4 regions of the Shewanella sp. QJM3NY_23 genome follow, and region 1 is predicted to be linked to each of the others. Evidence: predicted binding sites of a transcription regulator. Region 1 holds the regulator's gene; each other region holds the start of a gene.

Region 1 (7,932 bases):
TTGGTTACCTGCCACCCCGCCCATGCTGGGCACTATGGTCATTAATACCGCAATGGTGGCAAATTGTTCTATGGTGCCTTCAAACATATTGCTCACCGACGCCGCTAACAGTGCGGCAAATAGATTAATCGTCAGCCAGAGTGAGCGCCGAAAGGTACTCTTAAGGACCGGGCCGAAGGTGTCGGTCTCATCATCCATTCCGGCCATCCCCATCATCGAATGCTCAGCATCTTCACGGATCACATCGACAACGTCATCTATGGTGATCCGCCCAAGCAGTTTATTGGTTTTTTCATCGACCACAGGTGCCGATACCCAGTCGTGGCGTTCAAATAGCTGCGCGACTTCACTGTCGTGCATACCCACAGGGATCCCTTCGAGTTCTTGGTTCATGATGTCGCGCACCGATGCATTCGGATCGCAGGTGAGCAGATCGGCGATCGCTACGCCACCAAGCAGGCTGTCGTGTTTGTCAACCACATATAAGGTATCGGTGGCTTCTGGTAATTCACCACGAATACGCAGGTAACGCAGGATCACGTCGACATTCACATCTGGCCTTAGGGTGACCGTATCTGTGTTCATTAAGCTGCCGGCGGTGTCTTCTGGGTATGACAGAGCCTGTTCGACTCGCGCCCTATCTTGGCTGCGCATCGATTGCAGTACTTGATTGAATACGCTGTCTGGCAGGCTACGCAATATGTAGGCCAGGTCGTCGGTATCCATATTTTCGGCCGCTTTTGCTACGCGCTCAGGGCTCATCTGGCTAATAAATTGATCTTTGAGCTCTTCACTGAGTTCATCGAGTATCTCACCCGTATGGGCTTGATCGATAAGTTGCCATAATACTTGCCGCGCACGCGGTGGAGAGGACTCTAAAATAAAGGCGATATCCGAGGCCGCCATGTCGTGCAGCATACTGCGTACATGGACAAACATACCGCTGCTCAGGGCTTGCGTCAGCTGCTGTAAACGTTGATCTGTAGTTTCATTATCTAACACTTCGATCGGCATGACTTCCCCTTGGAAAAATGGCGCGGCGACATAGGTTATTGGTTAAGTAACCTGAACTCGGGATAATTATAGAATGATATGAGCCGTTTAGGCTCGAGGCGGGGCGATTATACGGCTTCTTCGAATTTTGCGTCAATCAGTGCGCTAATGGCATCGAGTGCCGCTTGAGCATCTTGGCCTTCACTGGTGATGGTAATGGTTTTACCAAAGCCGGTTTCTAGCATTAATAGCCCCAACACACTGGCGGCAGAGGCTTGCTTATCACCCTGAATTAAGGTGACTTGGGCATCAAACTGAGCGGCTAATACCGCCAATTTGGTAGCAGCTCGTGCATGCAGTCCCAGTTTGTTGCAGATGGTTAGCTGGCGCTCAAGCTTCATGTTTCTTTAACTCTCTGTGGCGCGCTTGAACCTTGTGTTTACCTTTATTAAATAATTTAGCAAGTTGGTCGGTAACATAGACAGATCTATGCTGGCCTCCAGTACAACCAATGGCGATAGTTAAGTAGCTACGGTTATTGCGTTCAAGGTGCGGCAGCCAAGTTTCGAGCAAATTCTCTATCTGCCAAATAAACTTGTTCACTAGCGGCTGTTGGCTTAAAAATTGCTGCACTGGTTGGTCGAGACCTGTCAGCGGACGTAACTCCGTTTCCCAGTGGGGATTGGGCAGAAAACGCACGTCAAACATAAAGTCAGCTTCACTTGGCATGCCATATTTAAAACCAAACGACTCAAAGTTAATCACTAATTCTTTATCTACTGTTCCCAGTAAGATCTCGCGTACCTTATCGCTTAAATCATAGATGTTAAGCGTCGAGGTATCTATGTAGTGATCGACCATCTTGGAGATAGGCTCGAGCATTTTGCCTTCAAGCTGTATCGCCTCTTTAAGGGAAACTTTTGAGCGTGATAGCGGGTGTAATCTACGGGTTTCACTGTAGCGTTTGAGTAACACATCGTCAGAAGAGTTTAGAAAGAAACTCAGTAATTCGGTATCTTTAGGAAGATTCGCTAGCTGTTTTTCAAGCTGGATATCTTCGCTGGGCATGTTGCGCACATCGACGCTTATCGCAACAAGTTCATTTCTACCTTTAAGCTGACTGAGCAGCGAGTCCATCATCTGCAGTGGCAGATTGTCGACACAGTAATAGCCCAGATCTTCCAGTACCCTAAGGACTACCGATTTTCCTGAGCCTGAGCGCCCAGATACCATTACCAATTTCATTGGGTGATCACCTGATACAGTTCTGCTTCGTCGTGGGTTTTTCTTAGCTGTTTGATGATAGCTTTATCACTTAATTTCTCTGCCATCGCGGCGAGAGTGCTAAGGTGTTGCTCGCATTGATCTGCGGGAACCAATAATGCAAAGAGGATATCGACCGGCTGATTATCAATTGCATCGAATGCAATTGGCTCTGCACATTTTATCAATACGGCGACGGGCTTCTCAATATTCGTCAGCCGTCCGTGAGGGATCGCGATACCATTGCCTATACCTGTGCTGCCCATTTTCTCTCTCGCCAAAAGGCTTTCAAAAATCTCTTGAGAGGAAAGGGTGGGGTACTGGACAGCGGCCAAGTCGCTGATAAGTTCCAGTACCTTTTTCTTACTGCCCGGAGTGGCGCAGGTTGTGCACTCCGGCCGCAGGATGGTACTAAGTTCCATCGTTAATGTTTTGTTAGCTTCTCTTTGTGTTTAATGACCTGACGATCTAATTTATCGATCAGGGAATCTATCGCGGCATACATATCCGCGTGCTCTGATGTTGCAAATACTTCTCCACCACTAAGATGTAACTTTGCTTCAACTTTTTGCATCAATTTTTCGACATTTAATATCACGTGGACATTATTGATCTGATCGAAATGCCGTTCAAGCTTTGTAAACTTTTCTTCAACATAGTTGCGCAGAGATTGGGTGATCTCAATGTGGTGCCCAGTCAGATTTATTTGCATAAAGTGATTCCTCCGGTTTCCAGTTGTTGATTATAAGCTTTTACGTTGATTTGACGGCGGTATCAACATCGCTTCACGATATTTTGCTATCGTGCGTCTAGCGACTTGAATACCTTGCTCGGCTAACAGTTGCGCCATCTTACTGTCACTTAAGGGTTTCTTCTGATTTTCTGCGGCGACTAGCTTCTTAATAAAAGCGCGGATCGCAGTAGAAGAGCATTCGCCACCATCGTCGGTCCCGACATGGCTGGAGAAAAAGTATTTTAGCTCAAAAATCCCTCTTGGAGTGTGCATATACTTTTGGGTGGTGACCCGCGAGATGGTCGATTCATGCATTTCGACCGCCTCGGCAATATCATTAAGCACCATAGGTTTCATCGCTTCTTCACCAAACTCGAAAAATCCTTGCTGGAAATCGACAATGCAGTTGGTAACCTTGAGCAAGGTATCGTTGCGGCTCTCTAAACTTTTTAGAAACCATTTAGCTTCTTGCAGGTGACCACGAATAAACTGGCCATCGGCTTGGTTTTTGGTGCTGCGCGCCATCGAGGCATAATGTTGGTTTACATTAATCTTAGGCATACTATCGGGATTAAGCTCGACCACCCAGCGACCTTTTTTCTTGCTAACTGTGACATCGGGGATCACGTATTCGTCGCGACTGGCAGTAATGGCCAGCCCCGGGCGCGGATTGAGGGTTTGAATTAGCGCTATGGCCTCGCGTAATTCATCCTCTTTCAGCTTGGTCTTACGCATCAATAGGCGAAAGTCTCGCCCGGCGATAAGATCTAAGTAATCACGGATCAAGAGTCTGGCGTTGTCGATATGCGGGGTGTCGGGGCTGTATTGGGCCAGTTGGATCATCAGGCATTCGCTGAGGTCTCTGGCACCAATCCCGATAGGATCGAAATGTTGTACCCGCTTTAATACCGCTTCAATTTCGTCGAGTTCGATTTCAGGATCGCCCATGGCTTCAAGAATATCGTCGCAAGTTTGCGTCAAGTAGCCACGCTCGTCTATGGCATCAATGATGGCGGTGGCGATAGCGAGGTCGTTGTCAGAAAAGGGAGTGAGGTTTTTTTGCCATTCGAGGTGTTCATACAAGCCTTCGCTGGTCTCCCCTTGAAATGGCATGTCATCGTCGCGCATCGCACCAGAGCTGGAGTTAGGTGATGCGGTATAGACCTCATCCCATGTAGTGTCGACGGGCAGCTCATCGGGCATAGAGTCTTGGTTGAGTGCATCGGAGGTTTCTAAGCTCGAATTGTCTTCACTCGAGTCGACTTGCAGTTGCTCATTGTAATCGGTGTCGAAGTTGTCATTACGCTCTTGTTCTGAGTCGATATTGGCGCCTTCTTGCTCCTCGTCTAACTCGAGTAGAGGGTTAGACTCTAGTGCTTGCTGGATCTCTTGCTGCAATTCCAACGACGACAGTTGTAACAAGCGAATAGCTTGTTGCAACTGGGGCGTCATGGTTAAATGCTGACCCATTTTGAGCTGAAGTGACGCTTTCATCGTACTGCTATTCCCTTGTTTCTAATTCTAAAGTGAGAAAGCTGCCTCTGGTATTAAACCGCTAAGGCGAATGATCTACTTATAAGGTAAAAGCGGTTTCGCCTTTACCTTGAGCGCTAATAACGTTAACTATAGCTTGAATTGTTCCCCTAAGTACACCGCTCGAACTTGTTGGTTATCTAAGATCTCAGCGGGGGTTCCTTCTGCAATCAAGTTGCCGTGGCTGACAATATAGGCTTTCTCACACACATCCAATGTTTCCCGTACGTTGTGGTCAGTGATCAGTACCCCAAGGCCACGATTTTTCAGTTGCTCAATAATCTTTTTGATGTCGATAACCGAAATGGGGTCGACCCCGGCGAAGGGTTCGTCGAGCAAAATAAACTTAGGGTTGGCGGCTAACGCTCGGGCGATTTCGACGCGTCGACGTTCACCACCGGACAGTGCCATCCCCTGACTATCGCGGATGTGGGTGATATGAAACTCTTCTAGCAGGTGCTCCAACTCCTCTTCGCGCGCATCGTTACTGAGTTCGCGTCGGGTTTGTAATACCGCCATAATATTATTGCGTACCGATAATTTACGGAAAATACTGGCTTCTTGCGGTAGATAGCCAATCCCTTTGCGAGCGCGCAAATGCATAGGATCTAGGGTGAGATCGTCATCATCAATAAAAATACGTCCCTTGTCACTTTGCACCAGACCAACCACCATATAAAAGGTCGTGGTTTTACCGGCGCCATTAGGGCCTAGCAAGCCGACAATTTGCCCTGTGCGCACGGTTAAGCTGACATCTTGTACCACGGCACGGCTCTTATAGCTTTTGGCTAAGTTAACCGCTTTTAGCGTCATCTCTGTCATTACTGTTCCTGCTTGGGCTGTTCTTGGGGCTGACTTTTGCTGTTGTCTTGGTAACTTTCGGGTTGAATGATGGTGATAACGCGATCGCTACCCGTACTTTCGGCTATCAACTGTTGCTGCTCAATGTTGTAGCGAATTTGATTACCTGTGACTTGGCTACCTTCTTGTTCGAGGGTGGCATTACCAATTAGGGTTAGAGTGCGGGTCGACAGTTCATAGCGGATCTCATTGGCGCTGGCTGACGCTGGACGACCATTTTCCATCACCTGTGTATAAGTGGCTGGCTTACCCTTTGCCACTAAGATTTTGCCACTACTATTTTCTTTGGTAAAGGCGCGTAATTCATCGGCTAAAATTTTAATGGAGCCTTGAGTCACCTCTACTGGGCCATTGAAGATAATCTGATTATTTTTAATATCAGCTTCTTGGCTTGCGGCTGAAATCTTAACCTCTTGCAGCAGGTCGGTTTCATTCGCCGCACTCTGCAGGCTAACCATGGTTAACAGGCCTGCAAGAATAAGATTATTTAGTTTCATATGTTCCTTCTACCTGGCTCGTCAGTCGTACTTTTTGTGCATTGAGGTCGGCATATAAGCCTTTTCCGGTAATCAAAAAATCGTTACCGGTGATCCGAATGGTTTGATCGGATGTCATGATCATGGTGTTGAGGTCCAATTCCATGTAGTTGGTTTCTATGGTTTGGATGGGCTCTTCAGGGCTAATGGCATCAATAATGACATTATTTTCCAAGATGACTTTGCCACTGTCTTTGTCTAATGTACCCCGAGCCGAGCGCAACCGCCACTGAGCATCGCCGTTATCGGGATAGACCAGATAAATGGGCTGGGTAAAATAGGTCATATTACGCTCGGCATAGTGTTCCATATGGCTAGCCGAGACGCGGCTATTAAGTTTGCCTTGTTCGTCGTATTGCACGCTATTGATGTTGTTAATCACATAATCTGGACGATCGGACGCGTCGAGCAACAGCGCTTGTGATCCTTGCTTAGTCTGCACCTGCCAATAGAGCACTAAAGCGGTACCAAAAAACGCGATAATCGCCAGGGTGACTCTATTCATATGCTCATACCGTGAGCCGATTCAAACTTATCTTGGCTTAGCAAAATAAGGTCGGTTAATTCACGTAGCGCACCATGGCCGCCATTAATATGGGTGACCATATCGGCATGCTGCTTAACATAAGGGTGACCATCGGCGACGCACACCGACAAGCCGACTTGTTGCATTACGGGTAGGTCGACCATGTCATCGCCAATATAGGCCACCTGTTGTGGGCTGACTTGATAGCGTGCCAGAAGCTCTTGGTAGGGGATGAGCTTGTTGTCGACCCCTTGATAAATATGGCTAATGCCAAGGGCCGTCATACGGTCTTCGACAATTTTCGATTTACGTCCGGTGATAATCGCCACGGCAATATCGCTAGTCAGTAGCGAGCGAACGCCATAGCCATCACGAGTATGGAACGTTTTTAGCTCGTCGCCAGAGTTACTCATATAAACCAGCCCGTCAGAAAACACGCCGTCTACGTCACAAATCAGTAGTTTAATCTGTTTAGCTTTTTGCCAGGCTGAATCAGTGATAGGGCCGTAAAAACCTTGATGCGCCATTTTAAATCACTCCTGCTTTAACCATATCGAGCATGTTGAGTGCGCCAATGGGTTGCTGTTGAAGGTTAGTCACAATTAAGCCATTAATCTGCTTTTCTTCCATTATGTTGAGCGCCTCAGCGGCTAAAATGCCGTCGGTGACGGTAACGCAACCTTGGGTCATGACTTCGCTGATGGAGGTGGTTCTGAGATCGACTTCAGCATCGATCACGCGGCGCAGATCGCCATCGGTAAAGATGCCAACCAATACGCCATTGTCATCGATAACGGCGGTCATGCCGAGACCTTTCTTAGAGATCTCATATAATGCGTCGGTAATACAGATGTGTTGAGGCACTAAGGGCAGTTCATCGCCTTGGTGCATCACATCGCTGACTCTTAGTAGCAATTTACGCCCTAAGCTGCCACCAGGGTGTGACAGGGCAAAGTCATCTTTAGTAAAGCCTCTAGCCTGCAATAGAGCCACAGCAAGTGCATCGCCCATCACTAGGGTTGCAGTGGTACTGGAGGTCGGCGCGAGCCCAAGTGGGCAAGCTTCTTCTGGCACGTCGATACACAGGTGTACCATAGCATGTTTTGCCATGCTGGAGTCGGGTTTACCTGTTACCGCAATCACTGGCAGCCCCATGCGTTTTATCACCGGCATGAGGGTTAAAATTTCACCGGCTTCGCCCGAGTTTGAGATGGCAAGTACAATATCATTTTCACTCAGAACGCCGAGATCACCGTGGCTGGCTTCGCCGGGATGCACAAAGAAGGCTGGGGTGCCAGTACTGGCTAAGGTGGCAGAAATCTTGTTGCCAATATGGCCCGATTTACCCATGCCCATCACGATCACTTTGCCGGTGCAACTCAGAATTAACTGGCATGCCTTGGCAAATTCGCTTGAATCGACATATTGATAAAGATTATCGAGGGCATTACGCTCGATATCGATAACATTACGCCCCCATTGGCGTA
Region 2 (7,932 bases), 770 kb from region 1:
GATGCAATCGCTTAGCGGTGAAATTAAGCCTAGCGGGATCACTCCTAACATAACTCAGCAAGTCGCTAACACCAGTGGCAGTGACTTTGGTCAACTCCTCTCACAAGCGGTCGGCACAGTGAACTCGTTACAGGGTCACTCATCGTCGATGCAAACACGTCTCGATATGGGCGATACCCGGGTGACTTTATCTGACACGGTTATTGCGCGCGAAAAAGCCAGCGTCGCATTTGAAGCTACAGTGCAGGTGCGTAACAAACTTGTCGAAGCGTACAAAGAGATCATGAGCATGCCGGTATAGTGGGCAGCTTTTCTGATCAGGCATTTCTTAATAAAAAACACAGCAGGTATCTATAGTGAGCACAGATATGGTAGTGGGAACAAACTCTACTGCAGACGACATGTTAGCCGGTGGAGTCCAAGAAGAGCACAAACCCAGTGGTGGTGCTTTTGGCGGCGTCGACATGCTACGTCAAGTGACCATGATCTTAGCGCTGGCGATCTGTTTAGCCTTAGCTGTGTTTGTCATGTTGTGGGCGCAAGAGCCTGAATATCGCCCGCTGGGTAAAATGGACACCGAGGAGATGGTGCAAGTCCTCGATGTGCTAGATAAAAATAAAGTTGACTACCAAATTGATGTCGATGTGTTAAAAGTGCCTGAGGATCAATATCAAGAAGTTAAAATGATGCTCAGCCGCGCCGGTATTGACAACTCGGCTGCGAAAGATGATTACCTGTCTCAGGACAGTGGCTTCGGTGTCAGTCAACGTATGGAGCAAGCGCGTTTAAAACACAGCCAAGAGCAAAACCTCGCCCGTACCATAGAAGAACTCAATAGCGTCAGCCGCGCTAAAGTGATTTTGGCTATCCCTAAAGAAAATGTTTTTGCTAGAAATCGTTCAACCCCCACCGCGACTGTAGTTATCAGCACTCGCCGAGGCGGATTAGGCCAAGAAGAGATTGACTCGATTGTCGATATCGTCGCCTCTGCGGTACACGGCCTTGAGCCCACACGTGTCACGGTTACAGACTCTAATGGCCGCTTACTCAACTCGGGCAGTCAAGACGCTGTATCGGCGCGGGCCAGGCGAGAGCAAGAGCTAGTACAACAAAAAGAGTCAGAATATCGCAACAAGATTGAGTCGATATTGATGCCTATTCTCGGCCCAGAAAACTTTACCGCTCAGGTCGATGTGAATATGGACTTTACTGCCGTAGAGCAGACCGCGAAACGCTTTAATCCTGACTTGCCTGCCATGCGCAGTGAAATGACTGTTGAAAACCAATCGGTGGGCTCGACCACTGGCGGCATTCCTGGCGCCCTGACGAACCAACCGCCGATGGAGTCGAACATTCCTGAAAACGCGCTGGATAACCAACAAGAGCGTACTGCTCCGGGCTCGAGTCATAAAGAAGCCACCCGCAACTATGAACTCGACACCACCATTAGCCATACCCGCCAGCAAATTGGCGTGGTCAGACGCGTCAGTGTATCGGTCGCCATTGACTTTAAAACCGGTCCTGCTGGCGCCGATGGGCAAGTGCAGCGTGTGGCGCGCACAGAGCAAGAGTTGGCCAATATTCGTCGGTTACTCGAAGGCGCCGTGGGCTTTAATACTCAGCGTGGTGACATGATTGAACTGGTTACGGTTCCCTTTATGGATCAGTTGATTGAAGAGGCACCTGCGCTAGAAATGTGGGAGCAACCCTGGTTTTGGCGCGCGGTTAAGCTAGTGATGGGCGGACTTATCATTCTGGCCTTGATCCTCTTTGTCGTGCGGCCTATGTTAAAACGGCTTATCTACCCCGATGCCGATAAGATGCCTGATGATCCTATGCTAGGGGGAGAGCTTGCAGAAATTGAAGATCAGTACGCCGCCGATACCTTGGGCATGTTAAACCGACCCGATGCCGAATACAGTTATGCTGATGATGGTTCAATTTTGATACCGGATCTGCATAAAGACGATGATATGATTAAGGCCATCCGTGCCCTAGTGGCGAACGAACCGGAACTGTCCACCCAAGTAGTCAAAGGTTGGTTACAAGAAAATGAGTAATGATAAAGATATTGCAATCAAAGGTAATGCCGTCGAGTTCAATGTTGATGATCTGAGCGGCATCGAGAAAACGGCGATTTTATTACTCAGTTTGAGTGAAGCAGATGCTGCCTCCATTTTAAAACACTTAGAGCCTAAGCAGGTGCAAAAAGTCGGTATGTCGATGGCAGCCATGAAAGACTTCGGCCAAAGTAAAGTGATTGGGGTGCACAAGCTGTTTTTAGAAGAGGTGCAGAAATACTCTTCTATTGGCTTTAACAGTGAAGAGTTTGTGCGTAAAGCCTTGACTGCCGCCTTAGGTGAAGACAAAGCCGGCAACCTGATTGAACAGATCATTATGGGCGGCGGTGCGCGCGGGCTTGAGTCATTAAAATGGATGGACGCCAGACAGGTAGCCACCATTATTCAAAATGAACATCCACAGATCCAAACCATTGTCTTATCGTATCTTGAGCCAGATCAAGCGGCGGAAATTTTTGCTCAAGCACCTGAAAATACTCGTTTAGATTTGATGATGCGTATTGCTAACCTAGAAGAGGTTCAACCTGCAGCGCTGCAAGAGCTTAATGACATCATGGAGAAACAGTTTGCAGGCCAGGGCGGCGCGCAAGCGGCCAAGATGGGCGGACTCAAAGCGGCGGCCAGCATCATGAACTACCTCGATACCGGGGTTGAAAGTCAGTTGATGGAAACCCTGCGTGAATCTGATGAAGAGTTAGCCCAGCAGATCCAAGACTTGATGTTTGTGTTTGAAAACCTCTCCGATGTTGATGATATTGGTATTCAAACCCTACTGCGTGAAGTGCAGCAAGATGTGTTGATGAAAGCCCTTAAAGGCGCTGACGATCAACTTAAAGATAAAATATTACGCAATATGTCCAAACGTGCAGCTGAAATTCTTAACGATGATTTGGAAGCCATGGGGCCTATTCGCATCAGCGAAGTGGAGATGGCGCAAAAAGAAATTTTGTCTATTGCCCGTCGTTTAAGTGATGCTGGCGAGATCATTCTCGGCGGTGGCGGTGGCGATGAGTTCCTATAATGAGTAACGCCGACGATCGCTCAACGCCTAAAGATAAGGCTGACTTTAGTCACTGGCAATTGCCTGACGTGACAGTGGTCGATACCACGGCTAAAGAAAATCTCTTTGGCCGCACAACTCCGGTAAAAGAGGCGGTAGAAGTCGAACAGCATGTGTTGCCGCCGACGCTTGCCGAAATCGAAACTATCCGCGCGGAAGCCGAAACCGAAGGTTTTGAACAAGGCCAGCAACAAGGCTATCAAGAGGGCTTAGAAAAAGGCCGCCTCAGCGGGTTAGAACAAGGCCATCAAGAAGGCTTCAGCCAAGGCGAAGAGCAAGGTTACCAGCATGGCTTGACTCAGGCGCAGCAACAAGTTCAGCAATTTGAAGCCTTAATGCAGCAATTGGTGGCACCTTTATCGCTACTCGATACCGAAATTGAGCAATCTCTGGTAAACCTCAGCATGACCTTGGCTAAGGCGGTGATAGGCCATGAGCTGCAGGTGCATCCTGAGCATGTCTTGGCCGCCCTTCGCCAAGGTATTGACGCCCTTCCGCTAAAAGAACAAGGCGTCAATGTGCGTTTGCACCCAGAAGACGTCACCTTGGTTGAGCAGTTATATGGCAGTGCCCAACTGCAAAAAAATCGCTGGGAGATAGAGTCCGATCCGTCACTGCGCCGCTGCGAGTGCATCATCAGTAATGATAGAAGCCGTGTCGATATGGGACTTGAAAGCCGCATTAAGGCGGTATTTGAAAACTTAGTCCACAGCGAAAGTCACTTAGAGCAACAGAAGCTGCAACAACAGCAGGCGTTGGCTAAGCAGGCGAGTGAGGCGGTGAGTCAGGTATCTGCACCCGAAGTACAATCCACCTCAGAGGCGGATGCTGCGACGCCCCATGATGATAAGCGTGATAACCAAGGTCAACAAGATGCAGACGCGACAACACCAACTGCTGAATAAATTCAAACAGCATAACCATAACGTCAATCCGTTTATGCCCGACGCCAGTGGTCAATTGGTTCGAGTGGTGGGCTTGACGTTGGAAGCTACCGGCTGCCGTGCATCGGTAGGCAGTTTGTGCAGTATTGCGACCATGGCCGGTGACCTTATTGCCGAAGTGGTCGGTTTTGACGATAAACTACTGTATTTAATGCCTGTTGAAGAGCTCAGAGGTGTGATGCCCGGCGCTAAAGTTACGCCATTGGGTGCGCAGGCAGGGCTTAATGTGGGCCTGTCCTTACTGGGGCGAGTGCTCGATGGCAACGGCGTGCCACTCGATGGCTTAGGCCATCTGCATACTGACCAAAAAGCACCGCGTCATGCCGCGCCCATTAATCCATTGGCACGGCGGGCGATCACCGAGCCGCTCGATGTTGGCGTACGCGCCATCAATGCGATGCTGACGGTCGGCAAGGGTCAACGTATGGGGCTGTTTGCCGGCTCTGGCGTCGGTAAAAGTGTGCTGCTGGGGATGATGACCCGTGGCACTACCGCCGATATCATCGTCGTGGGCTTGGTTGGCGAGCGTGGCCGTGAGGTGAAAGAGTTTATCGAAGAGATCTTAGGTGAAGAGGGGCGAGCCCGCTCTGTGGTGGTGGCCGCTCCGGCCGATACCTCGCCGTTAATGCGGCTGCGCGCCTGTGAAACATCGACCCGGATCGCCGAGTATTTTCGTGATTTGGGCTATAACGTCTTACTGTTAATGGACAGTCTGACTCGTTACGCGCAGGCGCAACGTGAAATTGCACTGGCCGTCGGTGAGCCGCCTGCCACCAAGGGTTATCCGCCCTCGGTGTTTGCCAAGTTACCTAAGTTAGTGGAGCGCGCCGGCAATGGTGGCGTGGGACAAGGTTCGATCACTGCGTTTTATACAGTATTAACCGAAGGTGATGACTTACAAGATCCTATCGCCGACTCGGCGCGAGCGATCCTCGATGGGCATATTGTGCTGTCACGTGCCTTGGCTGATTCGGGCCATTACCCTGCTATCGATGTCGAGGCATCCATTAGCCGTGTTGCGCCTATGGTGATCAGTGAAGCCCACTTAGAAGCCACTCGCCGAGTAAAACAGATGTATTCCTTGTATCAGCAAAATCGCGACTTGATCTCGATTGGTGCTTATACCCAAGGCAGCGATCCCCGTATCGATAACGCCATTCGCCTGCAACCGGCAATGAACGCCTTTTTACGTCAAACGATGAAAGAGTCGCTTAGCTTTGACAGTTGTGCCTTGATGTTAGGTCAATTGAGTGCCCAATGTCAGGGGTAGCGGCTATTGTGAAATAAATAGATGCCCTTGAGTTTGATGATTTAGAGGATGTGATGGCAAAACATGATCCACTCGATACCGTGCTTAAATTGGCGCTCGACGCCGAAGAACAAGCGTCACTGCAACTGCGCTCTGCGCAGATGGTGCTGCAAAAATGCCAGCAGCAACTAAGCGCATTACAGCAATACCGTCTTGATTACATGAAACAGATGGAGCAGCAACAGGGGCAGGTGATAAGTGCAAGTAATTATCATCAGTTTCATCAGTTTATCCGTCAAATAGATGAGGCGATCACCAAACAGCATTTTGCGGTGAACGAGTCTGATAAGCAGCGTCAAATTGGCCAGCAAGTGTGGCAAGTCAAACAGCAAAAGCGTAAAGCGGTGGAGCTGCTGCTTGAGCGCAAGGCGCATAAGCGGCAACTTGCCGAATTAAAACAAGAACAAAAGATGATTGATGAGTTTGCCTCTCAGCAATTTTTTCGAAAACCGCAGCGTTAAGCCCTCTGTCACCGCAACATTGCTCTTCATTAAAAATAATCATCAAATATGGCAACTACTTAACAGTTGGCGCTTTATTTGCATTATTTATCAAAATACGAATACCTTATCGGCAGTACGGCCGATTAATTGACACTTTAATCTGGCGCCAGCGCCGCGTGTTACGCGTAAAAGTGTTGGAGGATTTATGCCACAAATGAATAGCGTGCTGTTATCTAAAGCGGATAGCTCGGGTGATAAGTTGGGTTTGCAACCTAATAAATCTAGTGCTAACAGCTCGAAAAATAACGACTTTTCAACGGCGTTAGTGCAAGCTTCAATTGATAATCGTCCAAGCCATAAACCCGACGCATCTTCTGAAGCTGATAAGGTCGTGCGCGACAATCAACAGGGCGTATTAGCGGATGAGCAACAACAAGAGCATAGTGACATTGCCAATGTGTTGGCGCAAATTAACTGGGCGACGCAGTTAGCGGAAAACCAGGAGCTTGCCGAGGGCGGCGCGCAATTGCCACCCGATGCAGAATTAGGCACAGAGCTGACAGGCGAGACGAGTACCGACGAGCTGTTAGCCAGCCTAACCCAATCCCAGCTCGAGGGGCTTGAGAGCCAAACAGGCTTGAGTCAGGCACAACTAGCGCAATTGCCACCGCAAATAATGGCGGGGTTAATCGAGGGCGCGCAGCAGGGCAACAGTACTGCTTTTAATGCCTTAATCGAGCAGGCCAACACGTTTTTAGCCGCGCAAGGTGTGGGTAACCAAGGTCTCGGGGCTAACAGTCTTGGGGCTAAGATGGGCGGCGACGATGCTAAATCGATTTTGGGTGGATCTCAATCTGACGTAACTCCAGAGCTTAAACCTGACGCTGCGGGCCAAATAACCGCTAAAGTGCAAGCTCAAGCGGATGCTAATGCGGCCAATGAGCTTAAAAATGCTAAGTTAATGGTCACTATGGCGGCAGAGGCTGATATGGCCGACAATGGCATAAACGAGTTAAAACCCACATCATCGACCATAACATCGACTCCTTTTGCGCGAGCCGAGGCACCAGCCCAGTATCAAGTCTCCATTCGACCCCAAGGTGAGCCTGCCCAGCAGATGCAAGAGATGATTCAAAAGTTCTCCCCCGTCATGCGTCAACAATTGATCGCTATGGTCAGCCAAGGGGTGCAACACGCAGAGATCCGGCTCGACCCGCCAGAGCTTGGGCAGATGATGGTGCGTATTCAAGTACAGGGCGATCAGACCCAAGTGCAGTTTCAGGTGATGCAACATCAAACCAAAGATCTGGTCGAGCAGGCGATCCCACGCTTACGTGAGATGCTGGCCGAACAAGGAATGCAGCTGACAGACAGTAATGTGTCCCAAGGCGGTGGCGGTCGAGAGCAAGGTGAAGCCGATGGCTCTGGCCATCCAAATGGCACCTCATCATCAGATATGGATGAAATATCAACAGATGACAGCTTATTGGCCGCGAATAATGCAACAAGTTACCGCTCAGGTATAGATTATTACGCATAAGCAGGTAACCTATAGGGTTATTGATTACTCCACCTGGTGTAGGCGCTTAAAAAGTGGCGTGTGATAGGAAAAAACATGGCAGAAGAAGAATCGTTACAACTGGAAGAGAATGCGCCGCTCAAAAGCAAAGAAAAGCTGATTATTTTTGCCTCTGTAGGGCTTGTCGTCCTCCTTGGGGTGGCCGTGGTGTTATGGTTGTTATTGGGCTCGAGTGACGCATCCGATAGCGAAGTATCAGAAGAGGCGCCTGTAGAGCAAGCGGCATCGGTTAATAGTGGTGAAGCGTTTTATGTCGGCATGCCTCGGCCGTTTCTGTTCAATCTGCCAGGGCAAAACCGCGCGCGTATTGTCGAGATAAAAGTGCAGTTAATGGTGCGAGGGGCTGACGATGATGTGTTACTGAAGAAACACATTCCATTAATCGAAGATGCGCTATTAACGACTTTCAGTAGTGCCAATGTACAAAAGTTAAGTTCGTTAGCCGGTAAAGATGAGTTACGACAGATGGCGCTGCTGAATGTGCAAAACACATTACGACCAGTAACAGGACGCAAA
Region 3 (7,932 bases), 440 kb from region 1:
TTATCCTGGTGCTTCGGCAAAGACCATGGAAGATACCGTTACTCAGGTGATTGAGCAGCGAATGACGGGGATTGATAATCTACGTTATATCGCCTCAACCAGTGATAGCTTTGGTAACGCGCAGATCACCTTAACCTTTAACGCCGAGGCTGATCCTGATATCGCTCAAGTGCAGGTGCAAAACAAACTGCAGCTTGCCATGCCATTGTTACCACAAGAGGTACAGGCGCAAGGGGTTAAAGTTAACAAGTCTAGCTCGGGCTTTTTAATGGTGCTGGGTTTCGTTTCATCTGATGGTTCATTGGGTAAAACGGATATTGCCGACTATGTTGGCTCAAATATTCAAGACCCTATTAGCCGTGTTGCCGGTGTGGGCGAAATTCAGTTGTTCGGTGCACAATATGCGATGCGTATATGGCTCGATCCGTTAAAACTGACCCAATACAACCTGACCAGCCAAGATATTATGGCGTCGATTCGTGAGCAAAACGCGCAAGTTTCGGCCGGTCAATTAGGTGGGGCACCTGCGATTGCAGGCCAAGAGTTAAACGCCACGGTTTCGGCTCAGAGTCGTTTACAAACAGCCGATGAGTTTAAGAAAATCATCATTAAAGCAGATAGCTCAGGTGCTAAGGTCTTCTTAGAAGATGTGGCGCGTGTTGAGCTTGGCGCAGAAAGCTATGCGGTTGAATCGTTTTATAACGGTAAGCCTGCGTCGGGTCTGGCGATTAAACTAGCTACTGGCGCTAACGCGTTGGCGACCGCTGAGCGTGTGCGTGAAAAAATTGATGCATTGAAGGTTTTCTTCCCACAAGGGTTAGAGGTTGTTTATCCTTATGATACAACGCCTTTTGTTGAAAAATCGATTGAAGGCGTGGTGCACACCTTACTAGAAGCCGTCGTCTTGGTCTTCGTGATCATGTACTTGTTCTTGCAAAACTTCCGCGCGACGTTAATCCCAACTATTGCGGTTCCCGTTGTATTGTTAGGTACGTTTGCCATTTTGTCGGCGACCGGATTTTCGATTAATACTCTTACCATGTTCGCCATGGTATTGGCCATCGGTTTGCTGGTGGACGATGCGATTGTAGTGGTGGAAAACGTCGAACGTGTGATGCAAGAGGAGGGCCTGAGCCCGCTCGAAGCGACGCGTAAGTCGATGGATCAGATAACCGGCGCTCTAGTGGGTATTGGCCTTACCTTGTCGGCGGTATTCGTACCTATGGCCTTTATGTCCGGCTCGACTGGGGTTATCTATCGTCAGTTCTCGGTCACGATTGTGTCTGCCATGGCCTTGTCTGTGATGGTGGCGATTATCCTGACGCCGGCGCTATGTGCGACCATGTTAAAACCTATCGCCAAAGGCGAGGGGCACGTCAAAACCGGTTTCTTCGGTTGGTTTAACCGTAAGTTCGATGCCATGACATCACGCTATGAGGCCAATGTCGCCTCTATGATTAAGCGTACCGGACGTGTCATGCTGGTTTACTTAGCATTGACCGTGGCCGTAGGCTGGATTTTCATGCGTATGCCTACCGCTTTCCTACCCGACGAAGACCAAGGTATCTTGTTTACACAGGCTATTTTGCCCGTTAACTCGACTCAAGAAAGCACCAAGAAGGTGATGGAGAAAGTCACAGACTTCTACCTTAACCAAGAGGGTGACAATGTTAACTCAGTATTCAGTGTCTCTGGGTTTAGTTTTGCCGGTAGCGGTCAAAACATGGGTCTGGCGTTTGTCGGTTTAAAAGATTGGTCAGTTCGCGGTGAACCCGGTCAAGATGTTCAGTCAATTGCTGGGCGTTCTATGGCGATGTTCTCGCAACTGAAAGAAGCCTTTGTGTTTGCGTTTGTGCCGCCAGCGGTGATTGAACTGGGTACCGCTAACGGTTTCGATTTCTATCTACAAGACAGAAATGGTCAAGGCCACGATAAGTTGGTTGAAGCCCGTAATATGTTACTTGGGCTAGCTGCGCAAAACCCCAACTTAGTCGGTGTACGTCCTAATGGTCAGGAAGATGCGCCTATGTATCAAATCCATGTGGATCACGCAAAGCTTCGTGCCTTGAGTGTCGACATCTATGCGGTAAACAGTGTGCTAGGCACAGCGTGGGGTGGCAGTTACGTTAACGACTTTATCGACCGCGGTCGTGTGAAGAAAGTGTACGTACAAGGCGATGCTCAGTACCGTATGCAGCCGGAAGACCTTGATACTTGGTATGTACGTAATGCCGAAGGTGAAATGGTGCCTTTCTCGGCCTTTGCTACTGGTTCATGGGAATTTGGATCACCGCGTCTAGAGCGTTTTAACGGCTTGCCGTCAATGAACATTCAAGGGGGCACTGCGCCGGGTTATAGTACTGGTGCGGCGATGGATGATATCGAAGCCATGGTTGCCAAATTACCACCAGGATTTGGTGTTGAATGGAATGGCCTGTCTTATGAAGAGCGCCTATCGGGTAATCAGGCGCCGGCATTGTACGCACTCTCTATCATAGTCGTGTTCTTAGTATTGGCTGCGCTGTACGAGAGTTGGTCTGTGCCGTTTGCGGTTATCTTAGTGGTTCCGCTTGGGATCATTGGTGCGCTACTGGCGATGAATGGTCGGGGCCTGCCCAACGACGTATTCTTCCAAGTAGGTTTGTTAACCACAGTCGGTCTAGCGACGAAGAACGCTATCTTGATTGTAGAGTTTGCTAAAGAGTTCTATGAGAAAGGTGCAGGCTTAGTAGAAGCGACCTTACACGCGGTGCGGGTTCGTTTACGTCCTATCCTAATGACCTCTCTGGCGTTTGGTTTAGGGGTTGTGCCGTTAGCTATCAGTACTGGTGTTGGTTCAGGTAGCCAGAACGCCATCGGTACCGGCGTACTCGGCGGTATGATGAGTTCAACCTTCTTGGGGATCTTCTTTATTCCGATCTTCTTCGTGATAGTTGAGCGGATCTTCAGTAAGCGAGAACGCAATGGTGGCAGTGATGCCGCTATCGACAAGACGGCTGATAAAGAATCATAGTTGACGCTAACAGTACCAAAAAGCCCAGCACTTGCTGGGCTTTTTATTGGCGCTAGGGTGTTGCACTAAAAGGATATTTCGTTAAATATGTCTGTCTAAAAATAAGCCGTAAGGTCAACATATATGCGCCCTCAATTATCGACACTTTTCCTGTTACTCCCTTTAACACTTGGTTTGCCTGTATGGGCTGAGCAACCCTCTGTAACCCCACTGATTGCAACTACCTATGTTAACGATGCCATCTTACCGCCAAGCATTGTGTGGCATGGGGCAAGTGAATCGTTGCTACTCGATGGCGACGCGCCATGGGCGACTCCATTTGAACAGGGTGGCTTTAAGGTTAGCCCAAGTTATGATGAGACGTTTGTTTGGTTAGATAAGCTGGTGGCTAGTAGTGACATGTTGCACAAGGTGTCGCTGGGCAAGAGCCCTCAGGGGCGTGATATTTGGATGGTGATAGCCTCGACTGAGGGGGCTGATACCCCTGAGGCATTGGCTGCTACGGATAAACCCACAGTGTTAGTGCAGGCAGGGATCCACGCCGGAGAAATTGATGGTAAAGATGCCGGCATGATGTTACTGCGAGACATGGTACTTGGTGATAAAGCGGCGCTACTCGATGGGGCTAATTTGCTATTTGTGCCGATTTTTAGTGTCGATGCCCATGAGCGCAGTGGTCAATATAATCGCGTTAATCAGCGCGGCCCGATAGAGATGGGCTGGCGTACTACGGCTAACAACCTTAATTTGAATCGTGATTATGCCAAGGCTGATACAGTAGAGATGCAGCATATGCTGGGTGCGATAAATCGATGGCAGCCCGACCTGTATATCGATGTGCACGTTACCGATGGCATCGATTATCAATATGATGTGACCTTTGGCTATAACTTAGCTCAAGGGCTGAGCCCGTCGAGTTTTCGTTGGTTAGATACCCAATATCGACCTTATGTGGAGCAGGCATTAACGCGGCAAGGACATGTTCCGGGCCCTTTGGTGTTTGCCATCGACAATAGTGATTTGGGCAAGGGAATGTCATTATGGAATGCCAGCCCACGTTACTCTAATGGTTATGGTGATGCTCGGCATCTGCCGACGATTTTAATTGAAAATCATAGTTTAAAGCCGTTTAAGCAAAGAGTGCTCGGTACTTATGTCATGTTAGCGGCCACCCTCGAATTGGTGGGCAACCAAGCCACTTCACTACGCTCGGCGATTAAGCAAGACAGGTATCGTTATAGCGACCGCATCACCTTAACTTGGGGCGACCAGCAACAGCAGCAAGGGTGGGATTTCAAAGGGATTGATTACCGCACCGAAATCAGTCCCATCAGTGGTGAAAAGGTAGTGCGCTGGACTGGCGAGCCTAAACTTTATGAAAATTTGCCCGTGTTAGGTAATACTCTGGCCGAAATAAAGGTCAATCGTCCCTCGGCCTATTATATTGCGCCTCAGTGGCTTAGTGTGATTGAGCGCCTCGCAGTTCATGGTATCCGTATGACGACGCTAACTGAACCTAAGACACTTAAGTTGACGCAATATCAATTAACTGCGCCGCAGTTTGGCAGTCAAGATTATGAAGGTCGCCAGCGAGTGAGCGCGCAGTTGAGCGCACATGGGCTACAAACCACACTGCCGGCAGGCACAGTTAAGATAGATACCCAGCAGCCTTTGGGGGATCTGGCTATATTGCTGTTAGAGCCTCAGTCGCCTGATTCATTTTTACAATGGGGCTTTTTCAATCCAATATTTACCCGCACCGAATATATCGAGCATTACGCGGTAGAGCCACTGGCGGCGCAAATGCTTGAGGCCGACCCCAGCTTGCAGGCAGAATTTACCCAAGCGTTGCAAGACCCTGCTTTTGCCGCTGATGCCCAGGCAAGATTACGCTGGTTTTATGTTCGAAGCCCTTATTATGATGCGCAATACCAGGTTTATCCGGTTTGGCGAGACGAGTAATGGTCGGTGTTATCATCAGTATTAACGCAGCTTAGGCTGCGTTTTTTATTACCCATGGTTTAAGGGTGACATGGGTAAATGCTCCTTAAGGGGGTCGGGTACCTGGGATGGGTTATTGCAGAACGATTAAATGGGCCTTTTTACTAACGAGTTGTGATTTAAGCATATTTTTAGTGAATATCATTAAAATCCTTGAGCGAAAATTAACTTAAGTTATTTAAAACAATAAGATAAATAATTGGCATGGAGTCTGCTTCGTTCGAGGTAAGCGGAGTAACCGTTTAAGCAAACACTAATTGATAAGGATATGAGTTATGAATTTACGCCCCTTGGTTTTATTTACCGCATTGAGTGCTTCGTTAGCAGGTTGCATCATTAACGTTAACGGCGCGGGGATGACCTCGTTTGATTATCACCGTCAGCAACAGTTAACACTTGATGCTACACAGTTACAACACCTCGTAGCCGAAACTGGGGCGGGTTCGCTGACTATTAAAGGGGTTGATGGCCTCAGTAAGGTGCATATCGAGGCGGGTATTTATGGGTATGATGGCGCCGAGCCAGAGCTTAGCTTAGTACAGGAAGGTCAACATGCCAAACTGATCGCCAATTTTGACTCCTTCAGTCGGGTCTCGTTGACGAGTGGTAACTCTCCCTATATGGAGCTGGTGGTTAAAGTGCCTGCCAATATGAAACTAACGCTGGATGATGGCTCAGGTAGTATTGAGATTCGTGGCGTGAACGCCGAAATGATTATTACCGATGGCTCTGGCAGCATCACTATCGATGGCGCTAAGGGGTTAACTATCGATGACGGCTCAGGCGGTATTGCATTGCAAAATATTGAAGGGAATATCAGCTTAACGGATGGCTCAGGCAGTATCGAGATCCAACAGGTGAATGGCGATGTGTCAGTGCATGATGGTTCTGGCTCGATAGTCATTAATCATGTGGCCGGTTTAGTCACTATCGATGATGGTTCTGGAAGTATTCGCGTCGATAATAGCAAAGGATTACACATTATCGAGTCTGGTTCGGGCGATCTGAGTTTTGACAATATTCAAGGGCCCGTCACCATGGATTAATGGCTTCCCGGCGCGAAGGCGATGCGCTACCAGCCTGAACAGCTAGGCTGCAGAGCAGGGATTTGACTGTGAGGTCCTGATAGCGTTAGCCATCGCCCACCCATACTTAGCCGCAGGATATCGCCGCGTGCTTCCATGATGATTACAACGAATCAGGTTGCTACATAGGGTGTAAATGAAGTGGTGTTATGACAACAAAGACGCTGCCGTAACGGTACAAAAGGGAACTCGAGTGCCAACATCGACCGTAGCTAAATAACGCGATCGAAATGGCAGATCCTGCAGCCTAACCTTGAGCAGCGCTGCCGAGGGCTAAGGGTGGCTACATAGAATAGCCACTTAGCGTTAAGACCGTTTACGCATGTCTATTGCGCTTTTGCGCCAAAGCGTTGTATCAACAGCTGTTTAATATTGTATTGGCGTAAGAACAGAGCCGCGGCGGTAAACAGCAGTCCCCATCTTAGTAGTAACACTTGCCAAATAATGTCCTTATCAAAGCTTTTTTCCAGCTCGCAGATCATCAACACTAACCATAAAAACATCAGCATTAATGCGTTATTGACCCGCTGTAACTGAGTTGGTGGACAATACGCAGCAGCATAAGCGCAGAGTAATCCGACGATCGCACCCAGCATAATATCTTGTGGCCAGTGAGCGCCAACAATGATCCTCGATATGCCAACGATAGCACCAAGCGCGATGGCTAATGTTTTAATGGTGCGGCTTTGGTAAGCAAACCATAGGGTACCTGCAAACAGGAAAGCACTGGCAGTATGGCCCGAGGGGAAACTATGGCTTAACCGGGTGTCGCCAATAATATTAAGTACGTCTAACACCGCGGCGGGGCGCGGTGCATCAAAATATTGTTTTAAGAGTGGTACTAACAGTAATGACAACACGCTGGCAATGATCACCCGTAATATTAACTCGGGGCGTTTAATCAAGAAGCATAAGGTGATCACCCCAAGAGTGACGCCATTGCCTAAATCTGTAAGTAGCAATATGGGCCAATCGGGTAACACTGCCGCAATTCCATTGAGTAGTCTAAACAGAGTAAGGTTTACATCGGGAAGCAGCGTGATTAAAAAAATAGAGCTTAACACTAACATTAAGCCGAAAAAGCTGCGTTGATGCTGCTTATATTGTTTAGGCAATCCATCAGCCTTTTCGTGTGTGGTGGTGCCCATAATCGTCTCAAATAAGCAATTTTTGCCTACAATAGAGCTTTGCTATGACTAAGTAAAGCCGCGTGCTTATGATCAAGCCGCGGCAGGTATTTAGATTGATTGTCGATGGATATTTCTATGGGGATAATCACTAAACATCATCAATATAAAGCTGAAATTAGCTAACGATATGAATATTGGCCTCATTTTGTATTAATGTCAGCTTTTGTTTTTTGGTGAGCTTCTTAACCGCTATTTCGCGCTTCAGTGCCGTAGAGTGACAACTTAACTGCTCATGATAAACCAATTGCAGCGGCCCCTTACCGCGCAGAAATTTAGCGGCTTTAGGGCCGCCGCTTTGGTGTTCTTTAAAGCGGCGTGCTATGTCGGTTGTCACGCCGGTATAGAGCTGGCCTTTATGGCACTCAACGATATATAAAAACCAAGGTTTGCCTGTCGTCATCGATAGCTCTTGTGTTGCTCGGCGAGGTTAACGACAGTTTTTGCTGTTGGTTAATATTGGCTCTGCGCCTAACAGCCCTAATAAAAAAGCATACTCTTCAGCCGTGTCTTGATAGCGGCGATAGCGACCGCTTTTGCCACCGTGCCCAGCCTCCATATCGATATGGAACAGTAATAAGTTGTCGTCGGTCTTATATTCTCTTAATTTCGCCACCCATTTAGCGGGTTCAAAATATTGCACCTG
Region 4 (7,932 bases), 1.8 Mb from region 1:
CTCATAAGGCGCATCCCAATAAGGTGGTGCACCGATATGCCCCTTAATAAAGTCAATAAATGCACTCACCTTGGGTGCTAAATGTTTACGTCGTGGGTAGACAGCTTGTAAGGGTAAATGATGAGTCAATTGCCATTCTGGTAACAGCGGGACTAAGGTGCCTTTGGCAATCTCATCTTCTAATAGATAACTGGCAAGATACACCACACCTAAACCACTGACCGCCGCCGATTTAAGGGCTGGCGCATTATCGACCCTAAAATTACCCGAGACCCCTATCTCACAATAATCATCTTCTTTCTTAAACTGCCAAACACTGTGTTCGTGCCACTCGCCTTGATACACAAGACAGTTATGGTCGACTAACTGCTCTGGACGCTCGGGATAACCGTGCTTTTCGACATAATCGGGGGAAGCCAGCAGTAAAAACTGACACTTCATTAAGGGTCTTGCCACCATACCCAGCGGCAATTGCTCTGACATAGTTAATAGCAGATCTAACCCTTCGCTGACGACATCCACTTTATGATCTAACAAGCTGACCTGTAATTCTAACTCCGGATGTTTAGCCATGAAATCAGGTAATGCTGGAATAAGATGCATAGTCCCAAAAGACTGTGAAATCCCCACTTTAAGCACACCGCGGGTGGCATCATTAAGATTGTGTACACTCGCAACCGCTTGCTCGGCATCTCTCAGTAACTCTTCACCTTGGGTATAGAGTAACTGTCCGGCCTCGGTTAGACTCAAACTACGCGTAGTACGCTGGATCAGCTGAACACCAAGTTTATGTTCTAAATCAGCAACCTGGGTGCTAACTTTAGATTTAGAAATCCCCAATTTACGCGCGGCGGAACTAAAACTACCTGCACGAGCAACATGAGTAAAAATTGCAATAGGTTCTAAAAGTTCTAACATTTAAATAGCCTTAAGGTGTTTGCGACCATATTAATATATGTTGTAAACCATAGTGATAAGCCACCCGTTTATGGTTATCTCTGTGATAATTAAAAATAACTTAACAGTAGAGTCAAACTGTTACTCATTTCATCATCGAAATTTAGCCAGCATTGTTATAATTTTTCGCAAGTATACCAAAAATTTACGCTTTAATTCTAATTCCTGTCATGCATTAGCATTGATTCTGTGGATAAATGAAGAAATATAACCAACATGCAAACAAAAAAGCCCTACACCCAAGGCAAGTGTAGGGAAAATGTAGCCGTATAAGGCCTACTAGAGAAGATGCAACAATTCGCAGTTATTCTAACAATAGTTTCTGAGGGGTATTCGTTAGGGGATAAGCAGTCAACTCAGGTACTTGTTGACGTAATTGCGACTCAAGCGCAACCAACTGCTGAAAGTCATCACACAATTTATCGGCGCGCTGCTGCAAATCATTACTTTGTTGCTCAATTTGCACTTCGATATCTTTACCGACATTATCCATCTTGGTGGCGAATGCTTGCATTTTTTGCTCAAACGAGTCGCCATCACCTTTCATCATCTCGCTACCAAGCGTCATCATCATGCTACCAATAGAGCTTTGTACCAATTGCTCCATCTGCTGTTCAAACTCCTGGCCGAAAGTCTCTTCCAGTGAAGACTCTGTAGCACCTAGATAAAATTTATCACCATTTTGGTAAGCAACAGTATCAATTCGCTGGCTAAATCCCGTCATCATTTCATCAATTTTTGCACCACTCGCATCGCCAAGCAAAGGGGTTAACGCCATGCTGACTGCTGTTGCAGCAATATCCACAGCATCATGAACAAGAGCAATAACCTCTGGTAACTGCCTCGACACTTCATCAGCGTATTGGTTAACTAAAGTTTGTTGCTGCTCGTTGAGTGCCACCTCAACGCCATCGACATACAGCTTGCCAAGCTCAATGCGATACACCTCTTTTTGAGCCTCTGTTATCACCAGTTTCTGAGGTTCAACCGCCACATCATAGTTAAGGCTTACTTCACACTGATGATTGCCATGATCAAAAGAGAGGCGATTATCTTGCTCGCTTGCCATAGTAGTGCTGGTGACCAGTAGGGCACACAATCCCAAAGAGGTGCTGATGTTGTTCATATCATTAATCCTTAATCATATTGCAGATATCAATTACTAGCGGCATCACGCTGTCGACATAACCAGAAATGGGCATAAGATATCACTACCGTTGACGCTTGTTAGATTGACTTAAGTTAAGCTCAATGAATACAGGTTTTATGCCAAAATTAATATATTATTAACTATCAACAAGTTAAAAATTTCCAGATAAAGATATAAGTGAGACGTTAGCAATTTAAACCAGTAGTTAGTCGATATTGCTAACTTATCAAAAGATTAGAAAATCGAGCGACCCAGGGATTGAGATAGCAGCTCAAGAGCTGCGGTGCCAGCAAGAGAGTTACCATTTTTATCTAACTCGGGCGACCAAACGCATACGCTCATATCGCCGGGGATAACGGCAATAATACCACCGCCAACACCACTTTTACCTGGCATTCCAACACGATAAGCAAACTCCCCTGCACCATCGTACAGGCCAGATGTAGCCAATAAAGCATTGAGTTTTCGGGTCTGAACTGGCGAAACAATCGCCTCACCCGATAAACTTTTACCGCCATTAGCCAAGTAAAGCATCGCCTTAGACAGATCGGCGCAGCTCATGCGCATGGCACAATAATGAAAATAGTTTTTTAAGACTTTATTGACATCATTATTGAAATTACCAAAAGACTTCATCAAATAGGCAATCGCGGCATTTCGGGCGCTGTGATCATATTCTGATGCAGCCACCTGCTTGTCATAGACTATATGTGGGTTACCGCTAAGGGCCCTGACAATCTCCAGCATGCGCTGCTTAGGTGCCCCAAGGCGAGTGTGCAACAGATCGGCAATAATTAGAGCGCCAGCATTAATAAACGGATTACGCGGCACGCCACGTTCAAGTTCAATTTGCACTAGAGAGTTAAATGATTGTCCCGACGGCTCTTTGCCTACGCGAGACCAAATGTCTTGCTCTTCATACAGGGTGAGAGCCACAGTCAGGCTAAATACTTTGGAGATACTTTGTATCGAAAAAGGCTCTAAATAATCACCAGCGCCTATGGTAGTACCATCAATAGTGGTGACCGCAATGCCTAACTTACCGGGATCGACATTAGCTAATGCAGGAATATAATCGGCGACCTTGCCTTGGCCGAGCAGGGGGCGAACTTGCGCCACCACCTGCTCTAATAATGCCTGTTCGGGCATTAATTCCACCAAATATCGTAAAGCTCGCTAACTTCAACCTTGGTTGTCGGTTGTTGCTGCCAAAACGCACGTACCGCTTCACGGTCTTCTTCGGTGCACTTACCGATAGACTGAGTGGCAACAATACCTTCCCACTCTTTATGTCCACCACCGTGGAAGCCTAACTTACGCGCCTCTATCACTTGGGCAATAAACTGATCCACTATAGTGTCGATCTGCTCTTCTGACACTGAATCGTCAAATGTCCAGTTAACATCAAATCCAAACTCTTGAAACTCATCAATACGCAGTTTTTTGCGAAGACGACGGCTACGTGTTGCCATATTTTACCCCGTTAATTGCTAACAATACTTACTCAATACAGCCAGATTAATCATTTGATTATCATGGCAATGTTAAAATCTTATTCACAGCGTTCGAACATTAGATCCCATACGCCATGGCCGAGGCGATGACCACGGGCTTCAAACTTAGTTAAGGGACGATGCTCTGGACGTGGCACAAAATCGCCGGTAACAGACTGATTTTTATAACCAGGTGCCGCGCTCATTACCTCAAGCATATGCTCGCTGTAATTTTCCCAATCGGTTGCCAAATGAAACACACCACCAATCTTAAGGCTGTTACGAATCGTCTGCACAAATTCAGGCTGCACAATACGACGCTTGTGATGACGTTTTTTGTGCCAAGGATCGGGGAAAAACAGCTGCACCCGCGCAAGAGAGCCAGGTAAGATACTGTTTTCGAGCACTTCAATCGCATCATGATGGAACACGCGTAAATTGGTCACGCCCGCTTCGGCGGCTTCGGCTAAACATGCGCCAACCCCAGGCTTATGCACTTCGATACCAATAAAGTTCAGCTCAGGAGCGGCCTTAGCCATCTCAACCAGCGAGGCACCCATACCGAAACCGATCTCAAGTACGGTATCTGCTTCACGGCCAAATATAGCGGCTAAATCCAGTGGCTGTGGCGAGTAATCTAGCCCCATCACTGGCCATTGTTGCTCCATTGCAACCGCTTGACCTTTTGTTAAACGCCCTTCTCGTAATACAAAGCTTCTTACTTTACGAAGGTATTTACCCTCTTCATTAAATTCAGCGGTGGTAACGTCACTCATTGTTTTAGCCTCAATAATCTGCCAGCGATGGCCATATAGTCTCTGATGTAGCTTAAATTAGGGTTATCTGCCGATAACGGCGCCTCACCAGCAAGATTGTAGTTAACCTTGATACTAATATATTTGGAAATCATAAAAAGAAAGGCATTATGCAAAGTTACTGGTGCAGTGCAAGCCCTATTGTCGCCAAAGTATACCAATAATCATCATAGATGCGACCAACGCTATAGGTTAACGCCTATTTAGGTTGAGAAACCAAGATACGCTCTATACACTGTGCGCCATGAAAAAAGAGCCATTTCACCAGCGCATTGTTAGCTGGTACGCCGAACACGGCCGTAAGCACCTTCCTTGGCAACAAGATAAAACCCCTTATAAAGTATGGGTGTCAGAGATCATGTTGCAGCAGACGCAAGTCGCAACCGTTATTCCCTATTTCGAAGCCTTTATGCAGCGGTTTCCGAGCATAAAAGAGCTCGCAATGGCCGAGCAAGATGAAGTGCTGCACCATTGGACAGGCCTAGGCTACTATGCCAGAGCCCGAAACTTGCATAAAAGTGCCCAGCTTATCGTCACCCAGCATGGCGGCGAGTTTCCTATTGAATTTGAACAAGTATTAGCGTTACCCGGCATTGGTCGCTCCACAGCAGGCGCGGTGTTATCGCTATCTCTTGGTCAACATCATCCGATTTTAGATGGCAATGTAAAAAGAGTGCTCGCGCGCCACGGCGCCATCGCTGGCTGGCCAGGAAAAAAGCAGGTTGAGGAGCAGCTATGGCAGCTTACCGACACCCTTACTCCAAAACAGCACATTACCCAATACAATCAAGCGATGATGGATATTGGTGCCAGCATCTGTACTCGCGCTAAACCTAAGTGCGAACAGTGCCCTGTGGCAGTCGATTGCAAAGCCCAGTTAATGGGGCGCCAAACCGAGTTCCCAGGGAAAAAACCTAAAAAAAGCATCCCAGAAAAACAAGCCTTTATGTTGGTGATCCGCAATAACAAGCAGGTCATGATGATTAAACGTCCTCCGGCAGGCATTTGGGGCGGGCTCTGGTGTTTCCCTCAATTTGCCTCTCAAGCCGAGTTGGATAACTATGCCCAACAGCAGGCAATTAGGCTGCACTTAGCTGAGCCGCTCACCAGCTTTAGGCACACCTTTAGCCATTTCCATCTCGATATCACCGCCATAGAGGGCACCATAGTCCAAAGTGACAGCAAAGATAAAGTGGCAGCAAAAGCCCATCTGGTAATGGAAGATGATGCATCACTCTGGTATAACATAACCAATCCACCGAAAGTTGGCCTTGCTGCGGCAACCGAGCGTATTTTAGCCAGCCTAGGTTCAGTAGTCATTAAGGAGTAATCATGGCGCGTACAGTGAATTGCCAATATCTAAAGAAAGAGGCTGACGGCCTAGCCTTCCAACTTTACCCAGGTGAGTTGGGAAAACGTATTTTTGACAATATTAGTCAAGAGGCATGGACACTTTGGCAAGCAAAACAAACCATGCTTATCAACGAGAAAAAGCTCAACATGATGAATGTTGACGACCGTAAGTTCCTCGAAGAGCAGATGGTCAACTTTTTATTTGAAGGTAAAGAGGTCGAAATTGAAGGTTATGTCCCCCAGAAGGATGACCAGTAATCAGTAAAAGGACGACAAGTAAAAGGTCGACAAGTAAATCCTCCTCGCATAACCTCGCAATAAATAGGCGCCACTTAACGATGAGTTAATGGCGCCTGTTTGCATTTATGGCAAGTTAGCCTTACCTGCCAAGTCACCTCTATTCAGCCTATTTGCTTTATCCTAGGGCCTGTTGTTCTTTGCTGGTTGAATTTTGTTCGAGACAAAAACGTTTTAATCGAGGCGAGTGGATTGCAGCCTAGTCATCTAAGCAAAATTCACTTAACAAAGAGTAAAACGTTTTTAGCCGACCCCCTTCGGGCAGCGTTTGTTGGTCATTTCTACTGCGTTCTCAGCTTTTTATGTAGAATAACTACACCACAAAGCTTCTTACTTGTATAAATACCCAACAATTCGCTGCAAAAACAACCTTAAAAGATCAACAGGCCCTAGGCGCAGCTTGCCTATGACACCACAATATCACCTTAATTTAAGTGCCTCCATACAAGGTGAATCAACATAGATATGGCTACCTTTAATGGCTAGCAGGGCTAGATGCCCATCAAACAGAAAACCCTTAATGCTCGCATTAAGGGTTTTTGACTAAGTGTTAATGGCAATTAAAGCCGGCTATAGAGTCACATTAAAATTTATGCTCTAAGCCTACACCGAAGTATTTTTCATCGTTAACTTCAGCTTCTAACGAACGGTTAGTGTAAAAAGCAAATAGCTTAGTCGGCTTACCCAGTTTGTAATCACCACCCACTGACCATGAGTCACCCAAATCTTCCATATCTTGGTATTGCGCTTTCAGCACGATAGCCTCTATGGTGTAAGCCGCACTTAACAAGTAGCCCGTTTTACTCTCGGCGCCGACAACCGCTTCACCTAACTTGGTGTAAGTCGCCTCTTGCTGCTGATACATACCACCTAACACTAAATCGGCAATTTTACCTTGCACCGTGGCGCGCACCACCTCGTAGCCTTTTACGTCTGCATCATAGGCAACCGAGGCGAAGATAGGCGATTTTTTCAACTTAGCATCACCATACATGGCTGCAACGCTAAATCCATCTTGAGCATATTGTGAACTTGCACCTTCTGCGGCATAGGTCACCCCAAGGGTAAAACCGCTAAAGGCTGGCGTAATATAAGTCGCTGTCTGCTCGATACGGTTTTCACCTTTAAATAAGTTTTTCAGATCACCCGAGAGATCGTTAAACTGGTCAACCTTACCTTGAGACACCTTAAGCATAGTGTCGTTACGGCCAACAGAAAAAGCACCAAAGTTACCTTTAAGGCCAACAAACTGATTGCGCGCCTTGAAGTTTTCCTTGGCTGAGTCACCAGTATCGACTTCATATTCCACAGTATAGAAAGCTTCGAGCGATTGGCTTAACTCAAAATCCCCTTTAACACCAAAGCGTGAAGCGTTACTTTGAATCGTCGTCGTTGCATCACCATCGACATCATTAGATTGAGCCGTCACATTTAACTTTCCGTAAACAGTCAATGGATCCGCCGCCTGTGCAGATGCAAGAGTGGCAGTCGCTAACGCAGAAGCAAGCAGAGTTTTACAAAAAACGTTCATCATTTAATCCTTTCGACGTATGTTCGTCTGGGTTATTGGTTTGGACGGCCGAAAGTGTGCAATTTTTATGTTGCAGTTTTATTTCATATTTTGGCATTGCTATCGAGCTAAGCGTATGAAGACGATGAGATTGGCTCTCAAAGCCATACAGAGTAAGGCTTTGAGCAAGGCTAAAAGTAATGTGACAGTTTAATGAATTATGCTAAAAGCGAACTTTTTATGACATTTTGCCGCTAAGCGATAGCAGTTTACCCGACGTCGACAATGGCTTACACTGCGGCTTTATTTTTGATTGGGCGCCTATCATGTGGTTTAAAAATCTTACTGTTTATCGTT

Evidence for each region. The regulator sigma-54, encoded in region 1, starts transcription at its own class of promoters, with help from an activator protein. The targets are predictions, from matches to a motif close to GTTGGCACGNNNNTNGNNT.
Region 2: AC0VXX_RS05695 (flagellar hook-length control protein FliK) is a predicted target of sigma-54. The motif match lies at 5,921-5,939, and genes of this name have one in related genera.
Region 3: AC0VXX_RS00165 (DUF4097 family beta strand repeat-containing protein) is a predicted target of sigma-54. The motif match lies at 5,213-5,231, and genes of this name have one in related genera.
Region 4: AC0VXX_RS12260 (YggN family protein) is a predicted target of sigma-54. The motif match lies at 2,213-2,231, and genes of this name have one in related genera.

Annotation. Positions count from the first base shown of each region.
Region 1 is NZ_CM149657.1:474,685-482,616, forward strand. Features, by position in the region: gene mgtE (magnesium transporter) at 1-1,014, opposite strand, end outside; gene AC0VXX_RS02245 (HPr family phosphocarrier protein) at 1,122-1,394, opposite strand; gene rapZ (RNase adapter RapZ) at 1,384-2,238, opposite strand; gene ptsN (PTS IIA-like nitrogen regulatory protein PtsN) at 2,235-2,678, opposite strand; gene hpf (ribosome hibernation promoting factor) at 2,681-2,968, opposite strand; gene AC0VXX_RS02265 (RNA polymerase factor sigma-54) at 2,999-4,483, opposite strand; gene lptB (LPS export ABC transporter ATP-binding protein) at 4,613-5,344, opposite strand; gene lptA (lipopolysaccharide transport periplasmic protein LptA) at 5,344-5,880, opposite strand; gene lptC (LPS export ABC transporter periplasmic protein LptC) at 5,867-6,424, opposite strand; gene kdsC (3-deoxy-manno-octulosonate-8-phosphatase KdsC) at 6,421-6,972, opposite strand; gene AC0VXX_RS02290 (KpsF/GutQ family sugar-phosphate isomerase) at 6,974-7,932, opposite strand, start outside.
Region 2 is NZ_CM149657.1:1,243,263-1,251,194, forward strand. Features, by position in the region: gene fliE (flagellar hook-basal body complex protein FliE) at 1-301, shown strand, start outside; gene fliF (flagellar basal-body MS-ring/collar protein FliF) at 369-2,060, shown strand; gene fliG (flagellar motor switch protein FliG) at 2,053-3,102, shown strand; gene fliH (flagellar assembly protein FliH) at 3,102-4,046, shown strand; gene fliI (flagellar protein export ATPase FliI) at 4,015-5,355, shown strand; gene fliJ (flagellar export protein FliJ) at 5,409-5,855, shown strand; gene AC0VXX_RS05695 (flagellar hook-length control protein FliK) at 6,043-7,377, shown strand; gene fliL (flagellar basal body-associated protein FliL) at 7,453-7,932, shown strand, end outside.
Region 3 is NZ_CM149657.1:34,334-42,265, forward strand. Features, by position in the region: gene AC0VXX_RS00155 (efflux RND transporter permease subunit) at 1-3,013, shown strand, start outside; gene AC0VXX_RS00160 (M14 family metallopeptidase) at 3,137-4,975, shown strand; gene AC0VXX_RS00165 (DUF4097 family beta strand repeat-containing protein) at 5,290-6,060, shown strand; gene AC0VXX_RS00170 (phosphatase PAP2 family protein) at 6,426-7,247, opposite strand; gene AC0VXX_RS00175 (GIY-YIG nuclease family protein) at 7,405-7,689, opposite strand; gene AC0VXX_RS00180 (S9 family peptidase) at 7,717-7,932, opposite strand, start outside.
Region 4 is NZ_CM149657.1:2,753,676-2,761,607, forward strand. Features, by position in the region: gene AC0VXX_RS12255 (LysR family transcriptional regulator) at 1-918, opposite strand, end outside; gene AC0VXX_RS12260 (YggN family protein) at 1,262-2,026, opposite strand; gene glsB (glutaminase B) at 2,342-3,256, opposite strand; gene AC0VXX_RS12270 (YggL family protein) at 3,256-3,579, opposite strand; gene trmB (tRNA (guanosine(46)-N7)-methyltransferase TrmB) at 3,660-4,376, opposite strand; gene mutY (A/G-specific adenine glycosylase) at 4,660-5,745, shown strand; gene AC0VXX_RS12285 (oxidative damage protection protein) at 5,748-6,026, shown strand; gene AC0VXX_RS12290 (porin) at 6,649-7,599, opposite strand; gene rdgC (recombination-associated protein RdgC) at 7,902-7,932, shown strand, end outside.